Linked DNA regions of Thermosphaera aggregans. The protein of the gene in region 3 binds, or shares a complex with, the protein of the main gene of each other region. Links are inferred from orthologs where the notes say so. Each region holds a gene or a part of one and is shown on either strand. Other genes may lie near its edges. The genes, in order: fen, rnhB and pcn.

Evidence for each region.
Region 1: the proteins of pcn (region 3) and fen are in contact, whole or in part, in a crystal structure (PDB 1RXZ), measured with the Archaeoglobus fulgidus proteins. The link is inferred for Thermosphaera aggregans from one-to-one orthologs. Residues at the interface, in WP_010877842.1 of Archaeoglobus fulgidus: Asn43, Val44, Ala45, Met46, Pro120, Arg121, Pro123, Leu125, Gln151, Met192, Ser194, Asn218, Tyr219, Pro220, Ile237, Leu238, Ala239, Pro240, Arg241, Ile242, Glu243, Ser244; in WP_010877775.1 of Archaeoglobus fulgidus: Lys326, Ser327, Thr328, Gln329, Ala330, Thr331, Leu332, Glu333, Arg334, Trp335, Phe336.
Region 2: the proteins of pcn (region 3) and rnhB are in contact, whole or in part, in a crystal structure (PDB 3P83), measured with the Archaeoglobus fulgidus proteins. The link is inferred for Thermosphaera aggregans from one-to-one orthologs. Residues at the interface, in WP_010877842.1 of Archaeoglobus fulgidus: Val39, Ala42, Asn43, Val44, Ala45, Met46, Leu125, Asp168, Ser194, Asn218, Tyr219, Pro220, Ile237, Leu238, Ala239, Pro240, Arg241, Ile242, Glu243, Ser244; in WP_010878125.1 of Archaeoglobus fulgidus: Ala74, Ile178, Ala179, Ile183, Arg190, Ser195, Asn196, Leu197, Arg198, Gln199, Lys200, Thr201, Leu202, Asp203, Phe205.

What each region holds. Positions count from the first base shown.
Region 1 is NZ_CP063144.1:453,138-460,421, reverse strand. Bases 1,377-4,205 are described here. They hold fen (flap endonuclease-1), read right to left. Parts: upstream 3,408-4,205; coding sequence 2,346-3,407; downstream 1,377-2,345. Other genes in these bases: IMZ38_RS02680 (CDC48 family AAA ATPase), read right to left, coding at 3,725-4,205; IMZ38_RS02685 (ArsR family transcriptional regulator), read right to left, coding at 3,456-3,713; IMZ38_RS02695 (hypothetical protein), read right to left, coding at 1,758-2,204; IMZ38_RS02700 (protein-L-isoaspartate O-methyltransferase), read left to right, coding at 1,377-1,761. Outside these bases: IMZ38_RS02710 (class I SAM-dependent methyltransferase), read left to right, coding at 1-612; IMZ38_RS02705 (DUF371 domain-containing protein), read right to left, coding at 568-1,035; more of IMZ38_RS02700, read left to right, coding at 1,078-1,376; more of IMZ38_RS02680, read right to left, coding at 4,206-5,935; IMZ38_RS02675 (elongation factor 1-beta), read right to left, coding at 5,990-6,262; IMZ38_RS02670 (zinc finger domain-containing protein), read right to left, coding at 6,276-6,497; IMZ38_RS02665 (hypothetical protein), read right to left, coding at 6,540-7,208. UniProt on the Methanocaldococcus jannaschii protein: Structure-specific nuclease with 5'-flap endonuclease and 5'-3' exonuclease activities involved in DNA replication and repair.
Region 2 is NZ_CP063144.1:1,180,606-1,187,899, forward strand. Bases 2,486-5,324 are described here. They hold rnhB (ribonuclease HII), read right to left. Parts: upstream 4,359-5,324; coding sequence 3,612-4,358; downstream 2,486-3,611. Other genes in these bases: IMZ38_RS06610 (OBG GTPase family GTP-binding protein), read right to left, coding at 2,486-3,646; IMZ38_RS06620 (Hsp20/alpha crystallin family protein), read right to left, coding at 4,385-4,786; IMZ38_RS06625 (proteasome assembly chaperone family protein), read right to left, coding at 4,798-5,324. Also shown: IMZ38_RS06590 (Trm112 family protein), read right to left, coding at 1-345; glmM (phosphoglucosamine mutase), read right to left, coding at 342-1,712; IMZ38_RS06600 (hypothetical protein), read right to left, coding at 1,716-2,084; IMZ38_RS06605 (hypothetical protein), read left to right, coding at 2,165-2,482; more of IMZ38_RS06625, read right to left, coding at 5,325-5,589; IMZ38_RS06630 (AAA family ATPase), read right to left, coding at 5,776-6,936; IMZ38_RS06635 (hypothetical protein), read right to left, coding at 6,978-7,294. UniProt on the Methanocaldococcus jannaschii protein: Endonuclease that specifically degrades the RNA of RNA-DNA hybrids.
Region 3 is NZ_CP063144.1:17,472-24,721, forward strand. What follows is about bases 2,260-5,054. They hold pcn (proliferating cell nuclear antigen (pcna)), read right to left. Parts: upstream 4,133-5,054; coding sequence 3,386-4,132; downstream 2,260-3,385. Other genes in these bases: IMZ38_RS00105 (DNA primase small subunit domain-containing protein), read right to left, coding at 2,266-3,408; IMZ38_RS00115 (transcription factor S), read right to left, coding at 4,193-4,537; IMZ38_RS00120 (hypothetical protein), read right to left, coding at 4,568-4,786; IMZ38_RS00125 (DNA-directed RNA polymerase subunit L), read right to left, coding at 4,917-5,054. Also shown: IMZ38_RS00090 (hypothetical protein), read right to left, coding at 1-1,269; IMZ38_RS00095 (hypothetical protein), read left to right, coding at 1,368-1,766; IMZ38_RS00100 (hypothetical protein), read right to left, coding at 1,769-2,257; more of IMZ38_RS00125, read right to left, coding at 5,055-5,195; IMZ38_RS00130 (DUF2067 family protein), read right to left, coding at 5,212-5,838; IMZ38_RS00135 (exosome complex RNA-binding protein Csl4), read right to left, coding at 5,843-6,397; IMZ38_RS00140 (METTL5 family protein), read right to left, coding at 6,384-7,040; IMZ38_RS00145 (2-(3-amino-3-carboxypropyl)histidine synthase subunit 1/2), read right to left, coding at 7,034-7,250.

The DNA.
Region 1 (7,284 bases), 440 kb from region 3 along the record:
GTACCGGTTCTCAAACTCCTATGGGGAACCCCGGTTGAAGTAGTTGTTGTTAAAGAATACGGTTTAAGCTTCAAGATCAGGCTTGGAAAAGTCTACTATAATCCAAGGCTAACAGAGGAGCATAGGAGGCTCGCATCCCTGGTCAGGGATGGCGAGATCGTTGTTGACTTATTCTCAGGGATAGGCGGGTTCCCAGTCCACATTGCATCATTGAAAACCGCACTGGTCTTGGCAAACGATTTAAACCCTGTTGCCCACGAACTCTTAATAGAGAATATTAAATCCAATATGAGGAGGCTTAAAGGAGTCATCATACCGTTAAACAATGATGCAAGAGACATCCCTGATCACCTCCCGAGGAAAGAGGTGGCTCACAGGGTGATCGCAAACCTCCCTAAGGCAAGCCTAGGCTTTGCCGAAGTCTACGATCAAGTCCTCGCGCCTGAAGGCATCTTACACCTATACGTTCTAACAAGAGATGTCTACACCAGCATTGACGAGGTGGGCAGTGTTCTCCCAGGGTGGAGAATACTCAGCCACAGGCTTGTCCTAGAGTACTCTCCAGGCTCAGGGATTTACAGGTTCGATATCATCAAGCCTGAGCACGTATAGCTTAACCGTTAACACGGCGTCACCGCTTTTCAAACTATTGACCAACCCTCTATCTAGATCCCCGGCTGCCTTCGTCGCGTAAACCCCTATTGTCGCGGGCTCGACATAGCTACTTCTCCTGATAATGATTCTTCGAGGATCGGTAGCAGTAATTTCTCTCGAACCATGTGCTATCAGGTAGTCCTTAAACCCGCCTGCCTCAAGAACAATTAACAATATGTTTCTCGGAGACGTTAAGGCAGCCTTAAAATCACTGGACAGGTTTGACGCAGCCTTGTCAGCATTAACCCCTATTATGCAGTCCCCTCTCAACGTTAAATCACAATCCCTCGTTATCTCCAGCGTTGTCTTATGCTTAGCCGTAACGTTTGGGTGGCCCTTTGCGCGCACTATCTCGCTGGCAACTATCATCCCTAACCCCATGTTTAATTAAACCATAAACCTAATATTTTCAAAGGGATCGCGTTGAGCTTTCACGAGCAGAGGAGTAGAGTTGTCGAACTCCTAGTTGACTCAGGCTACTTGAGAAACCCCAGGATCATTAAAGCTCTCCTAACAGTGCCGAGGGAGTTGTTCGTCCCAGAGGCGATGAGGAAATACGCCTACCATGATACCCCGCTACCCATAGGCTGGGGTCAGACGATAAGTGCTATACACATGGTTGCCATAATGACCGAGGAGCTGGATCCTGAGCCGGGCAACAAGGTGTTAGAGATTGGAACCGGGTCGGGTTATCAGGCCGCTGTCCTGGCTGAAATAGTTGCCAAGCAGGACTCCGGTGGAGGACACGTGTACAGTATTGAGAGAATCAGCGAGCTAGCCTCGTTTGCTAGGAAAAACCTTGAGAAAGCAGGATACTCGGAAAACGTCACGGTACTGGTCGGCGATGGAACACTGGGCTACAGGGAGGCTGCTCCCTACGATAGAATAATAGTAACTGCTGCAGCCCCGGATATTCCTCCGCCACTGCTGGAGCAGCTAGGGGATCCCGGGATCCTGGTAGCACCGGTGGGGGACAGGTATTTCCAAAGACTCTTAATCGTTGAGAAGAAGAATGGGAGAATAAATAAGCGGTGGGGGATAGAATGCGTGTTCGTCCCTTTAATAGGCAGGTATGGATGGAGCGTGGAGGAAAGGTGGAAAAATTAGACTGGGGGTGGGAGAGGGGTTTGCTCCTGTGCAACGGGTTTCTCCGGCGGCTTCCACGTTAATCCGAGAATCCCTCCTATCAAGCCCAAGACAAAGCTTAGGTAGAATCCTCCGCCAACAGTGATCAGGCTTACAATAGAAAGGATTATCCCTATTATAGACCAGGTTTTAACCTTGCCGGGTTCACCACTACGAATCTTAAAAGCGGCAACGATCATTAACAAGCCAATTAACAAGGCTATTGCCCCGACTATTATCATCACAGTCCCTATCGCGAAAGCCGTGAGGAACCCCATACCGGTTGGAAGCGGCATTGATTCTTCAAGGGGAATCTCCGCGCGTAGCAAGGCCCCTATCGCTAATGCTAGTATCGCGAAGAGCAGTAGGATAATGCCTGAAAGCAACATCAGCACGAACGCGGTTGTGGGTTTTTCACCGCTCATGAGCTTCACAAAGTATTTTATGTTAAAACATATCTATAAACGCGATCCTGCCACTTCTTAGCATAGGTTGAGGATAGGGTTCGGAGCGGGTGGTTTTTCTCGATTTAAATGTTTTGAACCTACCTGTTAACAACGCGTAAGCTAGGAGGGCTTGGCAAACCACTTGCCCAGCCCGGTCTGAACTCCTTTAATATTCTCCTTGTATGCTTTAGTAAATCTTTCAAGCGCGTTCTTCACTCTATCCTCGCTAAAATCGTGCTCGTTAACAAGGATCTCGAAAACCAGTTTCTCATCGGGCTCCCTCCACTCTATCTTGTACGAGTCTGTAACAGGGGGTTGGAGGAAGTATTTCTTAATCTCTAGGACATCAACCTCTACGCTGGACTTGAGCAAGGCTTTAGGAATCTTCTCGATCGACCCGTATGTTTTGACGAGCTGGTAGGCTTTCTTAACCCCTATCCCTTCGAAGCCTTCCGGATTATAATCCGTGCCTACCAGAATCCCTATATCTACAAGGTTCTCCAGGGTCAGGTTAAGCTTGGAGAGCAACGTGTTAAGCTCTATCATCTCAGGCTTGACCTCGATGTATTCCTCTCTTCTCGGAAGCTTTCTCTTCCCGCTAATAGTGAGATTCCTTATCAGCCTGGGGGAGCCGAAGAGGAGGCTATCGTAGTCCTGGCTTGCGGAAGCGTAGGCGTCGCCCTTCTTAACAAGGTATGCTGCCTGGGCCTCACCCTCGGCTGGTGCCTGAACGTAGGGAACTCCGAGAGCGTCTAAGAGCTTTTTAGCCTCCTTAACCATCTCATCAGTCAGCTTCGAAGCCATCATCGCGTATCTTCTAGCCGCTTCCAAATCACCTGCTTCAACAGCAGCCTCATACTTTCTAGCAGACTCCTCCTTCAACGCTCTCCTGCGCTCAAGCTCCCTAGCTTTAAGCTCAGGGGGCTTCCCGTCAAACACGTAAACTATTTTCAAGCCTTCCTCAACAAGGTTTATAGTCCTGTAGAAAAGCCCGCTCAAGTGGCTCGTGATCCTGCCCTGGGAATCCATTAGAGGGGTTCCATCCGGCTGCCTTATGGCTGCTAGGAACTGGTACAGGGCATTGTAGGCATCTATCGCGATAACCTTCCCCTTCAATGAGCGCATGTTCTCAATAATGATCTTGGCATCCTCTGGTATGAGGTCTTTAAGGTTTACTCCCATGTCTCTCCCACGATCATTAAAATAGTTGTTTAAAACATTTAAAACTATTCACTTAAAAAGCTCGGGAAAGGATGGTGAAAGCCGTATAACGAATTCTTTTCCAACAGGCTCTACCTGGATATAACCCGATAGCTCCAGCTTCATCAAGGCTTTGTAGAGCTCCGCCTTCCCCACCTCGACCTCGTGCTCCTTCTTCAAGATATCTATCAGGTCGGACTCCGAGACTCCCTCCGGATGGTCGATCACGATCTCCAGGATCAGTCTGAAAAGAGGGGTAAGACGCCAGTAGCCCGGGTTATACTTCATTAACAACCACCTTAAACGTAAACCTGAGGCTTTAAGTGAGACCTGGGGAGTTGCTGCCTCGCCCTAACCCCCCATTCCAGGTAATATCTCAACATATTATCATTAATGCTTGGCTTAATAATCTCTAACGCCCTGTTGAAATGCTTCACTGATACCTCCTTAACGTTGAGGGATTCTCTCAGAGCAGACATGACCGCTTCCCTAACCACCGCCTCAACATCTGCGCCGCTGTACCCCTCTGTTCTCCGGGCGATCTCCCGGAGGTCTACATCCCTTGACAAGGGTATGCTTCTTGTCTGGATCCTGAGTATTTCAAGTCTCGCGTCATAGTCTGGCGGGGGAACATAGATGAGCTTTTCAAGCCTTCCAGGCCTCAGCAACGCGGGATCTATTAGGTCAGGTCTATTGGTTGCCGCTATCACAACGACGTTTTCAAGCTTCTGAATACCATCCATCTCAGTAATCAACTGTGTTACAACCCTCTCAGATACTCCAGAGTCCAGCTCGGCACCTCTCAGCGAGGCTATTGCATCTATCTCGTCGAAGAAGACAACCGTGGGTGCATGTAGCCTGGCTTTCCGGAAGATCTCCCTCACAGCACGCTCAGACTCTCCAACCCACTTGCTCATGATCTCGGCGCCGCGAACAGCTATGAAGTTGGCGCCGCTCTCGGTTGCAACAGCCTTGGCGAGGAGCGTTTTTCCGCATCCGGGAGGCCCATAGAGCAGTATGCCTTTCGGAGGCTTGATCCCGAACTTCTCGAACACCTCGGGCATTCTCAAGGGCCATTCAACACTCTCCTTTAAAGCCTGCTTCACTTCATGAAGCCCTCCTATATCGCTCCAGTGAACCTCCGGGACCTCGACATATATCTCTCTTAGACCGCTGGGTACGATGCTCTTATACGCGAACATGAAGTCTTCAAAAGTAACCTTAACCTTTTCTAAAACCTCTTCTGGTGTAGGCGGATTGGACTTTTCAAGAGGCACATACCTTCTCAAAGCATGCAGGACAGCCTCCTTAACCAGGGCGGCGAGATCAGCGCCGGTGTACCCGTGGGTCATCTCTGCGAGCTTGACCAGGTCGACATCCTCGCCGAGGATGCCAGATTTAACAAGCCTCCTCGTGTGGATTTGAAGTATTTCCAGCCTGCCCTTCTTATCTGGCATAGGTATTTCAATCTCCCTGTCAAACCTGCCAGGCCTCCTCAAAGCAGGGTCGACAGCATTAGGCCTGTTCGTAGCCGCTATCACTATGACGTTCCCCCTGCTCTCTAACCCGTCAAGTAAGGCTAGGAGCTGGGCGACAACCCTCCTCTCAACCTCGCCTATGACCTCATCCCGCTTCGGCGCAATAGCGTCTAACTCGTCTATGAATATTATTGCAGGGTTCTTCTTAGCCTTCTTCCTCGCTAGCTTGAAGATCTCCCTAAGCCTCTGCTCCGACTCACCGTAGTACTTGCTCATAATTTCTGGACCATTGATCACGATGAAGTACGCGTTAGCCTCGTTAGCCAACGCCTTAGCAAGCAATGTCTTGCCAGTGCCTGGGGGACCGTACAGGAGTATTCCCTTAGGCGGGTCTATGTTCAGCTTCCTAAACACTTTCCTGTACTTGAGCGGTAGCTCAACCATCTCCCTAATCTTCTCGATCACGTTGCCTAATCCGCCAATGTCTTCATACGTTACTCTCGGAACCTCCCCGACAGGCTCCTCGAAAATGTAGAGCTCTGTTTCGTCAGAAACTATCACAGGCCCCTTCGGCTTCAAGGTGACAACTCTGAAAGGAATGCTCATCTCCATTATGACTACGTGGATTTCATTATCCTCCATCAAGGGCCTTCCAATAATCCTCCTCTTAACCTCTTCCACCACGCTTGGGTCAGCGGGTGCGAAGTAATTGGTTGGAGCTAGCTTAACCACCTGGGCGTACTGTTTCTCAACCTTCTCCACGAAAACAACCTCGTTAATGTTCACGCCCGCGTTCTTCCTGGTAACCGGGTCAAGCCTTATTACGCCCAAACCCCTATCCTGGTCCCTGCTTGCAGCAGCTATCACGGCCGTCTCCGACTCTCCCTCAACGAGGAGGAGGTCTCCTTCCAATATACCGTGCTTATCCATTACCTCAGGGTCCAGCCTCGCTATTCCTTTATGTAGGTCCCTTCTATCAGCGTCTAGTACTCTTAGAGGTATTCTCAACTTATTCCCTGCCAAATCAAGCACCAGCGTTAACAACCTATAATGTTGAGTGTGAAAAACCCTTAATATAAGAAATTACTAAGGAAGCCTGTAAACAGCTTCAACCTCGACCTGGCTGATGCCTGGAATACTCATTAAAAGGTTCTCCAAGGGCTCTGTACCGCCCTCGGTTTCCTCAGGCATAGCTATTAACAAGCGGAGAGCTTTCAATCCGAAGGCTATGGGTTCCTCATCGCTAGCCTTCACCTGATATCCCTGCGGCAGGCTCTGCTCTATCCGGGCTTTCAACTCGTTCAACGGCGTCTCCACGTCTTCTGGGAGGATTTTAACCACTACAGCAACCTGAGCCATTCACACCACCTCTTCAAGGACCCCTGAACCCGCAGTTAGGGCAGGCGTACTCAACTGCTTGCTGCCTGCACCTCTTACATCTACGGATCAATACCTTCCCGCAGTTAGGGCACATGAACTCCGTACCATAGTCCCCGGGCTCCATGATCCTGTGGCAGCTATCGCACACCGGAGGTGACGCTGCTTCTTCAACAACGATGCCGGCCTGCTGCGTTAAACTGTACTGTGCAACCATGTAGCAACCACCATGCTTAAGCAATCAACAGTTTAAACGTGATTAAGGTATTAAAAATATTCCCTCAGCAACTTGCAGGCTCTTGCTCTTCCGCAGGTAAGTTATCGCAATTAGCCCAAGGGTGAAGCCAACTGTTACCGCTGCCAAACCCATAGGGGCAAGGGCTGGGTTAACCCTGTAGTATGCGCTTGTCGAAAGTAGTTCTAGGATTGCCACACTGTTGAAGAAGAAGGTCTCGGTTAGCTCAACGTACCTTATCAGCACGCCGTTGACATACTTGGCTGTAACATTTGAGAAACCTGTTGCTGCCTGATAACTCTCCGCGAACTCGCCAGTATACGAGGGGTTGGCGAAGAATCCTATGTAGGATGATGAGGGCTCAGCATCCAGCCTGTCAACACCCTTGCTATCCCTGAAACTGTTCTCAACCATCTCCAGGCTTAGGCCGAAAACCTCGCAGTCACCGGTTAATCTAATCCTCCTGTGATCGCCAATACTGTACTCCACAAAAGGATATGACACGCTCTCCACTCTAACCGTAAGAAAAACTTTAACCGTGCAGAACTGATTACTTCGTGAAAGCGTTACAGTGTACTCGTAGTTGAAGAAGTCTCCAGGGCCGTAAACAGGCTCCACGCCTTGCGCGCTAGCCGTTGAGGCCATGGCTAAAAATAGTAGTGTCAGGATTGTGAAACACGATTTAGCACTCATCAAGTCCACATCCAAGCATTGAATAATCCAGCGGGAACTAATATATGAGGAGTATTTAATAATTCTTGTTGAGGGT
Region 2 (7,294 bases), 1.2 Mb from region 3 along the record:
TGGAAGCTTATCCCTGAACGCTTGAAGGAATTTTTTATCGTTCTCAGGCTTCCTCCTGTTATCCGTCAACAAGTAAACTATTCCCTCCTTCACAGGGTACCATCTGTTGCAACTGGGACAGTAGAGCACACCGGTTTTAATCCCAGTTCTCAGGCATTCGCTACAAGGGTATTGTTCTGAAGGCTTAACCTCTTTCTTCAGGTATGCGCAGTAAGTTTTACAGAGCGGAAACTCCATGTTCGACGTGTCTACATCCTGCACCTCGCTTTCCAAAACTATGAGTTCAAGCGGGTGGTGCTTACAGTGAACGCACCTGATGAAATCCATGCCCCAATATCTCATCATTCTGAGCCAACCTCTTTCACTATTTTGTCAATCCTCTCAAATATACTCTTGGCTTCGCTCTCGCTCCTAGCCTCCAGCATTACTCTTAACAAGGGCTCAGTACCGCTGGGTCTTACCAGCACCCAGTAATCTCTCCCTATTACCTTAACACCGTCTATTGTTATCAGCCTTTCAGTCTTGAACTCTTCTTTAACGCGTTCAACAACTAATAGGGCTTTATCCCTCCCCATCTTATACTTCGTCTTTATTGAATAATAGTGTGGGAGTGAATCATACAGCTCTGAAGGAGTCGCCTTAAACCTTGCCAACATCTCAAGGTAGAGGGCCAGGGTCATGCCGCCATCCCTCACATACTGGTGTGGCGGGTACATGAAGCCCCCGTTTTCCTCGAACCCGCACAACGCGTCCCCGCCTTTCTTCATAGCGTGAGCTATGTCAACGCTTCCAACTTTCAGCCAGACGACTTCAACACCGATACTTTTCATAACGTCTTCGATAACCATGCTTGATGACACGGCCGTGTAGACTCTTCCCTGCTCGCCTCTTTCAGTCTTTAGATACTTTGCCAGGAGAGTGGCGGTTCTATCGCCTGATTGAACTCTGCCCAGGTTATCAATGAATATTGATCTATCCGCGTCACCGTCGTGGGCGACTCCAAAGGTAAGTTTTAAAGACTTCACCACCTGTGCTGTTTCAGAAATATTATCAGGCGTAGGCTCCGGGTTTCTGCTAGGGAAGCGCGGGTCTAGGCTACCGTTTAAAACCACGTATTCCACGCCAAGCCTTTTAGCTATCTCCGGCGTGGTTAAGGCGCCAACACTGTTAGCAGGGTCTATGAGTATTCTAAAATTCCTCGACGCTATCAACTCCCTATCAACTTTTTCAACAACCCCATCCACGTACACTTGGTTGACAATGCCGTATGGCTCAACAGAGTGCGATATGGCTTTCCAGTCAATGCTTCTAAAACGGCCTTCCCAGAAAATCTCCTCTAACTCCTTCTCTCTATCCCTGTCAAGCTCTATTCCATCAGGACCTATTACTTTAATCCCATTATACTCTCTCGGATTATGGCTTGCCGTAACCACTACTCCCCCGTCAAACCCGAGTGTTTTAACAGCGTACTGTAGCGCAGGTGTTGGAGTCAGCCCTGCATCGTATACTTTTATTCCAAAGTAGAGAAGCGTTCCCGAGACCATGCGAGCGTATGCCTCGCCGCCAGCCCTTACATCCCGGCCCACAAGCAACCTAGAGCCAGGGGGAAAGAACGTGGCAATGGCTTCTCCAAGCCTAACCACGAACTCAGGGGTTAGCTCCGTGATTAGTCCTCTAACCCCATCGGTTCCGAACAAGCCGTGCTTGAACAATACTTACCCCTCCGATACCTCAAGAATGTCTTCCAGCATTTCCATGATATCTATCTCACCGTCTTTGAGCTTAATATTGATCTCAAACCCGTTATCCTTGAACCATTTGTAAAGACTTGCTGTGAGCTCGTTGAACTCGCCTATAACATCCTCAACCAAGTCTCCGACGTCCTCGCTACCGGATAAAACAAGGTCTTCTATAAACTCCCGCAAACTATTGTCGAATGAAAGCTTTACCACAACTTTATTCCCGCTGAAAACAATGTCCAGGTAGACAGGCAGTAAGTGATGTAAAACCCTGAGCTTGTTGCCAACACCTTGTACTTGATACCCCTTGGAAACAATCATATCCACCAACGACTGTATGCTCATCAATGAGCACCGTTGGAAATCATTTTAAACCTCTTATTTCACTAATCACTATAAGTATATATTTTCCCAAGGGGTTATAAGTGGTTAAGCTAATGATTGTTTCGGTTAGAAGCAGTGACAAACTTGGAAAAATTGTGCAAATACTTAGGGACTCCGGTAAAGACGTCTTAATAACTGACAGGGAAACTCTTAACATGCTGGTAGGGGAGAAAATAATAGGTAAAAACTTCAAGGGAAGCCTGTACTTATTTAATTTCTCGTCCCCAGAAGAGGATTCTTTGAAACTCTTCACAATGTCTAAACCTAGCGAAGTATTCATTTGCGATGAGGCTGGAAAATTGGAAGCCTTCTCCAGGTTCGTTAAACTGATTCCCGGTTTGAAAGTCTCCGTATGCTAGTTTTCAACCCCTAATATGTATTTCAACAACATCCTTATCCTCAACCACATGGTCTAATCCTACTCTCTCCCCAGGGTATTTTGAAGAACTGCCCCAAACCCTTGCGTACTGGAATTTCTCCACGAAATCCTTGTGAATACTTATGGCAACATCGTAGATGGTTGCTCCTTTGCGGAGAACGAGAGGTTTATGCGACGGCGGAGCGTTAGGTGCTTTAGTGTAGACTCTTACTAGCTCCAAGTACCGGAAGATCTCGGCCCCTATCTTGTCAAGCCCTAACCCTGTTTTAGCTGAGCCGACTAGTATGGGCCCGTTAAACCTGCTCCCCAGCTCTTTCACCACACTATCATCGGGATTGTGAGCATCGGCTTTGTTGATGAACAATATGGAAGGCTTATAGGTTATGTTCTCGAAAATAGCTTGTTCAACATCATCAATAGTAACCTCCCCGTAAATCTTGACGTGCGCATTGTAAATCTTGTAGCTCTCGAGCAGTTTTCTAACATCCTCACTTGTCGCATTGATTAAACGACCCATTAACGTAACCCTGATCCCGGACTTCCCAGACCTGTATGTTTCTAATACAACGCGTCCCCTCGGCTTGGTTAAAAGTATCCCTTCCTCTTCTAATATCTCCTTGACAACGGTGAACTGCTCTAAAACATCCTTAGTGGCGTCTAAGACGATTAAGAGCGCGTCTGCATTTCTAGCCAAGCCGATGATTTTAGACAATAGCTTGCTCCCGGGGCTTAACGGTGGAGTGTCAACTAGTTGCAGCAAAACATCCTCATACCTCAGCATACCTGGTACCGGGAACGTCGTGGAGAACTCGTAATCAGCAACCACGGTCTTAGCACCTGTTAACTTATTGACCAGCAGGCTCTTACCGGTATTAGGCAATCCTATAACGCAGATTTGGGCGGAACCTTCTTTCTCTATGAAGAAGGTTATCCCTCCGCCTGTCCTCCTCCTTTTCTTCTGTTCTAACTCCTCGCGAAGCTCCGCTAGCCTCCGGCTTGCCCAATGCCTTAAATTCTCCGTTCCCTTATGCTTTGGAACGCTTGACAAAAACTCCTCTATAGCAGCTATTTTCTCCTCTGGAGTCTTAGCCTCCATTACCTTAATCCATTTAGCCTTCGCCTCGGCGGGGAGATTTGTCGGCATTTTTTAACCCTTTCAACCCTACGAAATCCCATAAAGTCCTGGGCTTTCTCTGCTTCAAAATAAACCAACCAGGTGCTTTATACTTTAGTATAGACCATGATTTTCTGACAATAGGAGGCGGGTGTTCAAAAGAGCTATATGCTTTGTTAAGCCACTCCACAGTCCTAGAGTCAGATGGGTATCCCGAGCCGAAGTCACCGTGAACACTAATGTTTGAACTAATCGACAAGTCTCTCGATACTTTCGCAATAATACTCGCAAGGGAGACCACAGGGTATTTAGAATCTGCTTCGCTCTCAAACACGAGCTTGTATTGTTTCCCGAACAATTTAGAACACTCTTTCTCAACAACCTTTTTAAAACCCTTTACCTCGTCAACATAGATTTCCACCAGTTTTCCATCCAGGCTTGAAAGGAGAGTATTAAAGAATCGAAGAATCCTGATTATGCTTCCAGCGGTTAGAAGATTCAGGTTTTCACGATCGATCTCCGCAGGTGGAATATAATCTATGTAGAACGAGACATTAGAGTTTTTCAAAGAAAGGAATGATTCAAGCCTCCCCCTAGGAGTCATGGTTTTACTATCTCTTAACTCAATCCTTGCAAGCAAATCCTCGATCGCATCCTCCTCAACCATCACTCCTGCTACAACCATGTCTCCTACTAGCGGGCCTCTCCCCGCTTCATCTATACCGATAAGATACTTCTTCATTAGATTTCTCCTTAAATAATGAAAAACTATTTCTTCTTGGGAAAGACGACTTTTATGAAGTGTTTGCTGGGATCCCGGGTTATAGTAGCTCCGGAGATATCCACGTCAGAAGGTATTTTCAGCTCAACCTTGTATCTTTTAAACGATACATTCCTGTGAATACTCCACTTCTCAAATTTTATTTCTTTGACAAGGTCGCACTCGATTTTCAAAGTCGATTCTGAAATCCTTACCGATAAAGCATTGAGGTCTCCGTAAGGCAGGTCTAAGACTATTTCGTACCTGTCAGGATATTCCGTAACCGTGTACAGTGGCTGAATAACGCCTGAGTAAGTCTGACCCAACTCTTCTTCAATCTCAGCCTCAAACTCTTCCATTAAATCCCTCATCCTCCTCCTAATCCTGTCAAAGACATCGTGGAAGCTCATGAGCACCCACCTTACATGTACATTAGCGGCATTTGACGCTCCATCTGCTTCTGCATATCCATCATCGCCTTCCTCGTCTGCATCATTAAATCCCTTGTCCTGAGCTTTATCAGCTCTGCCTCCTCAAGCAACTTCTTAGTATCAACCTGTATCCCGGCAAACCTGCTTAATGCTGCTATTCCAAAAGCAGCTGCCTCCGGATCCGGTATGTCTAGGAAGGATTCAACTAGGAATACTACTGTTGAAAACCCTTTCCTCCTCCCTTCTTTCAGTAAGAGAGCGTAAGGACCTACTATGAAGCCTTCACGCAGGGCTTCAATGTTTTCCCCTTTAAAAGAAGCGTAGACTTCCTCCTTGCTTGATGCTACGAAAACCTGGGGTTTCTCCAGCTCAAGCCTGTTTGGAACCGCGAGCCCGGTAACGGCTAAGAGGTATTCAACACCTACTTCATCAGCGTAGCTGGAGATAGCGTTGACAAAGGGGTAGACACTGCCCGGGATTAAAGGTATCTCGGATAATACCATGAGAAAGCTCCTGTCCTCCGGCATGTAGAGCTGTACAGGGCTTATAGGGGAGGATTCATGGATGACTGAAACGGGTGGGAGAAGAGTTGGAGAATCTATCTCGCCAACTAATCCCAGTTTTTTCTCCATTACAATGTGGCGGCACGCAATAGATGATACGAGTCCGACGTCAGGAAAACATAGGATCATGTATTTAGGGGTCGGAGTAGCGTATGCATCATAATATTCGTGTATTTGAAGCTCGTTAAACAAGAGGGTTCTTCTAGGGCGTCCAAGCATTCAGCACTCCTCAAATTTAACCATAGACGTGAAGGGTTTAATAAATCGTCTTAGAAGCCCTTGGGAAAGGCTCAGCTACCCCAGGGGATGGAATTCATCCATTAATCATCCTGGCACGACTCTCTTCATCGCTAATATTCAGTATTGTGATTCAAAGCTTTTAAGCGCTAAAAACGTTTTGAACGTTTACAATGCTCCGTATCTCTCCATCCATTCCCTGTAGGATTCAAGCCAGTTAGGGTCTATACTGGGTTTCCTAGTCTGAATCACCTTGATAATGTCTTCAGTTGTGATTACCCTCTCGGGCTTGCCCTTGTTCTCGCCTTTGCTGATGATCATCTCGTTAATCTCCTCGGCGACATTGTTTTGCACCTCCTTTATTATGCTGGAAATATCCGCGGGAGTGTAGTACTCTGTTATCTCTGCTAGCTTATCGTAATCTATGTTCTCCACAGGGTACACTTCCTTCAGCTTGCTCACGTAGTGTATGAAGAGTTGCTTCCTAATCTCCTTGTTCGGCTGGGGAACATAGATTCTTTTCTCAAATCTTCTGATAAAACCTATGTCCAGGTTCCAGGGCTTGTTGGTAGCTCCAATGATGAACAAGGGAAGCCTGTTATTCTCCTTTTCCTTTAACCCATCCATCTCCTGCAGGAACTGGTTTCTCATCCTGCTCTCCCCGCCTATTTCGTTTCCGTAAACCTGTAGCAAGCCGTCAACCTCGTCTATGAAGATTATGACAGGGGTTCCATTGTTCGCGATTTCACGCGCCTTGTCAAATACTTTCTTCACGTTTTTCTCAGCATCACCAAGCCACTTGCTCATGATGGTTGCTGGACTAACGTTTATGAGAACCGCGTTAATCTCGTTAGCTAGTGCAAGAGATATTTCTGTTTTACCGCAACCGGGTGGGCCGAATAAGAGTATGCCTTTGGGCCAGCCTAGAGGGTAGAGATCGGGCGTTCTAACAGGGTAGATCACGGCTCTTTTCAAGGCTTTCTTAACATCTTCAAGGTCGACCAGGTCGTCAAACTTTTTCTTATTAGCCCTCTTCTCCGGGGTTAAAACCTCTATGTCGTCAGAATCGCTGTACTTGACGTCTCCTCCTACTTTCTGCATTTTGTCAAGAGCTTTTGTGAGAACGTTTATCCGTTCCTTATATTTTTCGATCAACTCCCTATACCAGTCACTCATTGCAGCATCAGGGTAGAGTTTCAAATACTTGCTGAAGAACTCAATAGCGACTTTATAGTATTTAATAGCGGTCTCATAGTCCCCGCTCTTATCAGCAGCTACGGCTTTATGCGCGTATTCAACTCCTTTGTCAACCAAGTACTGCATGCTCATGAAGATCACCTGGCAAGATATTGTTTAAAAAGTGTTGAATTTTAGAACCTCTTCAGCTTGATAACTCCTTTAGCCTCAAGGTTTCTGAGAGCTAGGTAAACGGCTTCCTTCTTAACCCTGTACTTGCTGATAAAGTTTGATACATCTAGTATTCCCCCTTTCGACCTGAGCTCGTCGAGAAGCCACTGCTCCACGACGTGGAGGGGTACATCAACCGGCTCAGGTTTCTTAACCACTATAGCCTGAGGTTGCTCATTCACCACAGTAGTAGTCTCTGGCATCTTGACCTCACTGGGCGGTGGAGGTGGGAGCAGTGTAGAATCCTCCTTTTTAACAGAGGGTTGTGAAACAGTTTTAA
Region 3 (7,250 bases):
GTTTAAAAGCTTCTCTCCAACGCCCAGGTAGAGGTCCATGTCTGCTAAGTAGATGCTTGGCTTAGCCGCCATTACTGATGCTGAGTAGACAGCGTTTGCTGCTACGCCGCCAGCCAGAATCATTATTGAAAGCGCTGCAAACAGTATTCTCCTCCTGAAATTCTCAACGATCATTGATGAAGTAAACAGTGAAGCAAGCGTGATCCCTACTAACGGTGCCAGGAATACTAGGGATAGAAGCGCAGATGTGGGATCCACGTAAGGGAGGACAAGGCCGAGGAGGAATCCTACAGGGAAAACCGTCCTGTCAAACCCTCTCCCTGCTAGGATCTCGCTTCTGGAAAACACTATCAACCCCATCAAGCTGAAAATACCGAGGATCCCGTAGTCTATGACAGGGTTAAATCTCCGAGAGAATATTTCCGCGTAACCCGTTAACAACCCTGTTTTCAACAAATATATTGATAGAAGGGTTGAAAAGATCGCGAGGAACAATGCCGCGAAGAATTTAACGCTTGCTTTCTCAAAGCTCTTATAGGATAATCCTGCAAGTATAATGGGGGCTCCAAGCCAGATAATCCCCAGCATACATATGCTTGCCAAGTAGCTTGTCCCAAGGAAGAGTACTGGGATAGCATAGGCTGCTAACCAGGCTGTTAAACCATGAATGCAGAGTGAAGGCTCCTTCTCATAAAGAAGCGCTAATAGAAATGCAACGCCAGTAACCACTGACAACGCCCATGAGCCAGGGTAGAGCGTTAGCGCAAGCCCGTAGACGGCGGTCACGGCGATAAGAATTATCTTCCTCCTCGTGGACAAGTATAGGGCTGTAAGCGCTACAGCCAGCAATCCTGTGAACACCCAGGCTGGGAACCCGTAGTTGCTGGGCTTAAACCAGTATATGAAAACCGGGGACGTGGAGAGGAGCAGTGTTGAAAACCCCGCGATGAAAGCATCCTTGAAAACCAGGAAATAAAGAAGGAATGCTGATAGGAGGAGGGACATCCCGCCTATCAATGCTAGTTCCATGGGCTGAATCCTTAAGGCGTTGACAGCGTAGTACACTGTTTTCAACACCCATGCGCAGGCATTGTGGAATGCCCCGCAATAATCTTCGAGACTACCCGAGGTCTTAGCGTAAGACACTATCCAGGCTGCAGCATCGTCTGGAATGTTCTGGTAAGCAGGGTTAAACATGAATGCAAGGTAAACATACAGTGTTGCAGAGACTATTAGCAAAGCAATGCCTGCGACAAACCTAGCGTTCATTCAACCACCATTTCTAACTGCTTACTTTATTCACAGGTCTGTCAAGTAATAAAGATTTTTATTCAAAGCAGGAGATACTTGGAACCGTGGAGATGTTGATGAAGGATCGCTTTAGAAAAGAGCTGTACTCGCATCTCGTCGAATACGATGTCGTACTAGATAAGGCGAGAAAATACTCCCTCATACTCGCAGGAGTATCCACCGTTGCTGTGCTAGGGAACTGGGTCTACAACATCATGAACCTCCAGTACTTCAACCCGAACAGTGCCACACAGCTAATAGCGATTTCAATACTGTACTCATCACTAATCCTGTTCTCCGCAGCAATCGGCTTCATACTGCCACACTTCTCAACCTATGTGAGGCCAAGGGTTTTCAAGGAGATGAAAGATGAGAGAATCCGGGTCCTGCTTCAAACATCCATGCTCATAATACTGTCAATCACTCTGGCTATAACCTTCTTCATAGCTTACAGCTTCTACGCGCAAGTTGTTTAAAACTAACCAACGTTATCTGAATACTCTACGATAGGGTGTTTCAACGTTACTAAGCAGTCTTGAAGAACCCCCTTAACCAACTGAGCCTGGGTAAGCAGGGCTATGTCGCCTTTACGGAAAACACTGTCGTCAAGCCTGCAGTCGCTTGTGAATAAAACCAAGTACTTGTTGCCGAGCACAATGTTTTTCGCGGACAGTATAGCCTGCTCAGCCTTAACCAGTCTCTTAGCAAGCTCCAGCACTTCTCTATCGAAGGATTCTGGCAATTCCTCACCTCCCAATACTGTTTTAACAACCCTCGTCCTCGACAACATTTCAGCGTCCTGCTCCAAGTTTGCAACCATGTCTCTAACAATGACCCTAGACCTGGCATCACCCACGTCTAACCCTAGAAACGCCTTCTCAACCAACCCCCTGACTTCTCCAATCCTGCTAGAAGGTATTACTTGAATGTTCCTGGAAAACATTTCATCTCTGATTAAACGTATCAACGGGCTACTCAAGCCTTAACCTCCAAGGATTTTATATTATATAAATGCGCCAAGCCCTTTAAAACCACATACAACGCGTCCTCTGCATCCAGTTCCATTTTAACCCCTTTGCGAAGATCAATCCTGTTTCCATATATTGGTAAGCCTGGAAAATCAACCAGCGGGGTTACCGAGATTTTCCCCTTGAACGGGGAGAGGTCCTTGTACGTGAAATCCATGAACTTAGAGACATCGCTTACTTCAACAATCTTCAACCCTGATTTACAGTTCAAGCTCCCAACGAACCTGGAAAGCCTTGACAAGTCCATGGTTACAACCTTATCTATCGACACGCAAACGCTTTGCAACATGATTGAGAGCTCGTCCACGCTTATAGTGAATACTTCCTCATTCCTCAACCTATCCTTCCGTAGGATACCGGCTTTCTCAGCCTCAAGCTTCACCCTTCTCCTCAACCCATACTCCACGTTGGAGAATACGACTCTTTCCTCCCTCTTAAACCGGTAGGTGGGGAAAACCCTTTCTTGGTCAAGGTTTTCACATGAAACATAGTCAGCAATCAGCCTTCTCTCTTCGCTGTTTAAAGTAAGCACTGACTCATCGGATACTCTAACGTGGAAGCCTCTGTTACCGGAGAAGAAGATTTTCACATCCTTAAAGCCCAGGTCGCTCGTTAATATGTCCTTGAGCTTGACAGCTTCTTCAAGAGCCCTCCTAACGCAATCCCATGATAACAGGGGGATTTCCAAAGGCTTGCCGCCGCTCTTGCACGAGTCAGGCTTAACATCGTAAACCTGGTTATCCTTGATGCAGACGTAGTATGATTCGCCGCAACCCTGGTACTTGTCAGCGTCGATATCGAATATCAGCTCCGAGCCCAGCCACCCCTTAGCCTCCATGGGCTGTGCTGAAGGGTTCTCGTAAAGTGCGGAGGAGTAGTAGAGGTGGAGAGGGGTCTTCTTACTCAAAATATACTCGTACAACCTGTCCATGTAGGCGAAAGAAAGATGTCTCAGGTAAGCCCCATCCTCAAGGCTTTCAAGAGCTATTTCCCTCTTATGAATCTCGGGAGGAGGTTGTAATGGACGCTTCTTGTAGTAGCTCCTTATAATGTTCCTTAAAACAATACTACTCTGATCTCGGAGCGACATAGAATGTCAGCTTGCCCTCTTGAGGTAAGCCGTACTCGAGTTTGATAGGTGCATCATTGCCAAGCTCTATGTAAACATACTCTGAAACCTGGGCGGCAGCCGTTATGTTGACCAGGTAGTCTACTGTGAAGCTGGAGGTAGAGTGTGAAGCTGCCTCGAACTCTAGAAGGGCGCCGCTCGCAACTGAAAGCTCCACCTCTGCCTCGGCAATATCGCCGGATGCTTTAACAATGATCTTCTCCTCCTCAGGAACTGCTTCAAAAACGATTGTATCGCTAATAGGCTCCATTTCTTTTACAACGTCTTTGAGAATCTTGGGAAGCATCTTGGCCTTCACGGGCAAGTTCAGTGATAGCTCAGGAATATCCTGGGCGGGGATATCTAGGTTTGGAATCATGAACCTTCTAAAACCCCTGCCTCTGAAAACTATGGAGAGCCTGCCGTCCGGGGTCTTCTCAAGGATTAGCTCGTCACCTTTACCAGCTCTTTTAAGGATTTTTGTGAAATCCTCCATTCCAACGCCGAAGTAATCCTTACTCTTAACATCGTAAACAGTAAATGCTTCCCTAGGGTAGACGAATTCAACGAGGACGATGCTAGATGGATCCAGAGCTCTAAGCCTCAATCCTGAATCATCTATTTGAAAAGCAGCCTCGTCAATTATCTTGGCTATAGAGATCATTGAATACCTCCATACCCTGGCGTCGCGGAATTCAAGCCTCAAAATCCTCCCCCATATATACTCTTTAGATATGTGAAGTGTTAAATAAAAACACGGCTGGAACTACTCGTACTCCCGCCAAGTGTGACCGCATTTAACGCATTTGTAAAACCTTGTCGGCGGCTCGTCAGCAGCCCTTGTCTGAATCATCCAGTAGTATGCCTCATGGTTGCCGCATTTAGGACACGTAGCCTCTTTCGTAACAGGCAGTTTAGAAGTGTCAACATCGCCGACAACTATTGTCTTCTCTCTCGTAGAGTGCTCGATCTTCGATGAAACCTTATACTTCTCGAGCTCTCTTTCACCAGCTTTCATCCTGTAACCACACTTAACACAAACCAGCTCCGTGGTTTTCGACGACTTCACCGGTTTCATTAACCCTCCGCACTTGGGGCAAAACCTAACCATTCAAACCACCATGTTGTTTTAACTATGGTTTCAACACACTTTTATAGTGTCCTCGCTTTGAAGGCTAGGTAGGTAAATATTGTTCAAACACTTTATTAACTTCAGCACTAGCGAGCACTTCTCCCACTGCTTCAACAACGCCTCCCCGCCCTCGAAAACCCTTAATCCTAGGAAGCCGTAAGCGTATTTATCCCCGGTGCAGTTAACAATGAATGACAGCTCCTCCCTAGTTTTTAGATATGTTAACAAGTCTCTGGGGTTTAAAACGAGTGACCGAGGGATTACGGTGAGTTCTTCTAAAAATTTCCCCTGTAAGTTGCCAGGACAAATGTTTTATCAGACTCTCCTATGGTGAGAACCCTGGACTCCTTCTTAACGCTCACCTTATCGAAGCCTCCACCGCATTTTTGAAATCGCTCAGCTCACTCTTTATCTTATCCACTATCTCCCTCAATACTTCCCCGACATCCGCGCCTTCTTGAACAGTTATCACGAACTCTATCTCCTCCCTTAAAGGATGCGGGACACGGTAGGATGCGTAAGCTACTTTAGGATGCCTCAACGCCTCCTTCATCAACAGGTTGCCGAGCGTGTGATCCTCGCCTTTAATCTTGATCGCGAGATGATTAGAAGTTTTCGCTAAAACCTCGATCTCCACGAAACCACCTCATCCGTTAAGAAGAGGATACTCGATATTTCTTAATAAATTCATCGACCCCTTTATCCCATTCAACAGCCAGTGATAAAAGACCGTTCATCTCGTTAATCGTTAAGTGTCCAAGCCTCAGTGACTCGCTTACAATGTCTTCAAGACCCAGACCTGTCGCAACTATCAGCGTTGTCAAATAATACTTCCCAGCCGTCCCCTTAACCCTATCCCTGACCAGGGCGACAGCAGCATCTATTCGATTAATCAAATCCATGAGCACATCCAAGCCCGCGTCAGTATATATGGCTTCATCCATGGAGGAGTAGCTTGCTTTAAAGCCTTTGAGACCCAGCAGCTTAACCAGGACCATGGGCGGAAACGTCTTACCCGTTTGCCTAGCCAGGGATTTCAAGGAATACTTAACCAACCCCTTCCCGCCCGGCCTTCCCGAGCGCTTAAAATACTCCTTAATCACCGCCCAAGCCTTCTTGATATCGGTTGAGTACCCGTACATTTCTATTAGCATTCCATCCTCCCTAACCTCGTACTCAACAGTATCGATCGAGGGAAGCTTCTCCGAAACTCTCTGTATGATTTCAACGCACTCGTCGTGACTGCAGTTGACGTAGAATCTTCGCTTAACCAGTGGCAAGTAATCACCTTAAAACATACAAGTATCCAACCCCTATCCTCCTGGTCTCCACGCTTCCGCAGGAAGTGCACTGGAGCTTGTCCCCTGCCTTGTATAGAACCTCCCCGCACACGCTACACTTAGCTGCTATAACCCCTAGCCCGGGATCCTTGATTGAAACCTGGTAGGGGATCGTGCTGTTTATCACTCTAGCCCTCACTATATCGCCAGGTCTTAGAACATCCCACATTGTCTTCACGTACTCGCTTGAAACCTGCGTCACGTGGAGTATGCCTGAGAAGTCTACTGGGGCACCGTTAGCATTGTAGATGTTCAGGACAGCTATGTCATCGCTCACGCTTAAAACAATTGCCTCAACCAGGATTCCAGGCCTCAGCCCTAGCTCGCGCTTGTTTGCTGGGCGAACCGTTATCGTCTTCTTCAACTTATCCATCACGACGGTTCCAACCACCAGCGCTCTGAGATAGCCTTTCTTGTCTACGTAGACTCCTTGAACCGGCAGAGCCTCCTCCTCAACTCCCAAGGCTTCACCGGGCACCACTGCTTTAGCATTGCTCATCGGAAACCACCCTTCTTAGCACTATGAATAAGCTTTTAAACCTATATATCCTTGACCTGTGGGTTTCGAAAACCATTGGAATCTCGAAATCAAGTATTTCCGTAAGCTCTAACCTGGAATTATAGGAGGCGGCCAGGTCTTTCAAAATCTTTAACAAGCCGGGTGAGTATTTGTGAATACTGTAAACACTCTTGGCATACTGCAGAGCCCTCCTCAGGAAGGCTACGTCAAGCCCCCTGTTCTCCCTCACCACTCCGAAAGGAGGGTTCATGACAACAGTGTCCACGTTGGAGAAGCTCAGCTGTGAAGCATCCGCGACGATGAAAAGTATTCTCGGGCTGTACTCGCTGAAGTAATTGTTTAAAACGCTCACAGAATGCTTAACCGCTTCCTCATCAATATCCACGCACAAGCCTAGCCTAGCTCCCAGTAGAAGAGAAGCGTAGAGAAGCCTCCCATCACCGCATCCCAGGTCCGCAACACTCCTACCCTCAACATCACCGTTCATGAAAGCCCTCCACGACATGTGGGCCACTATCCAGGAAGGAGTAGGATACTGCTCCAAGCGTCTCTTCAAGCCTTTGAGGCGGGGTATTTTAGAAATTATTATCTCAACCGTTTTCTTATCGAAAACCTTCACCATGGGAAAACATACTCCTCCCTGCCCTCTAAAACCATTAAGAGCTCCCCCGGTGTGAGAACGGGCTTGTAGAAGTTGGATAAGTCATCTATGGGGAGTCTCGGACAGCTCGCCACCACGTAGAAGTCCAGCTTCAAAGAATTGTCTATCGCGATCAACCTATCCATGGTAAGGTAAGTCGAGGATATCACGTACGCCTCATAACCCTTCCTG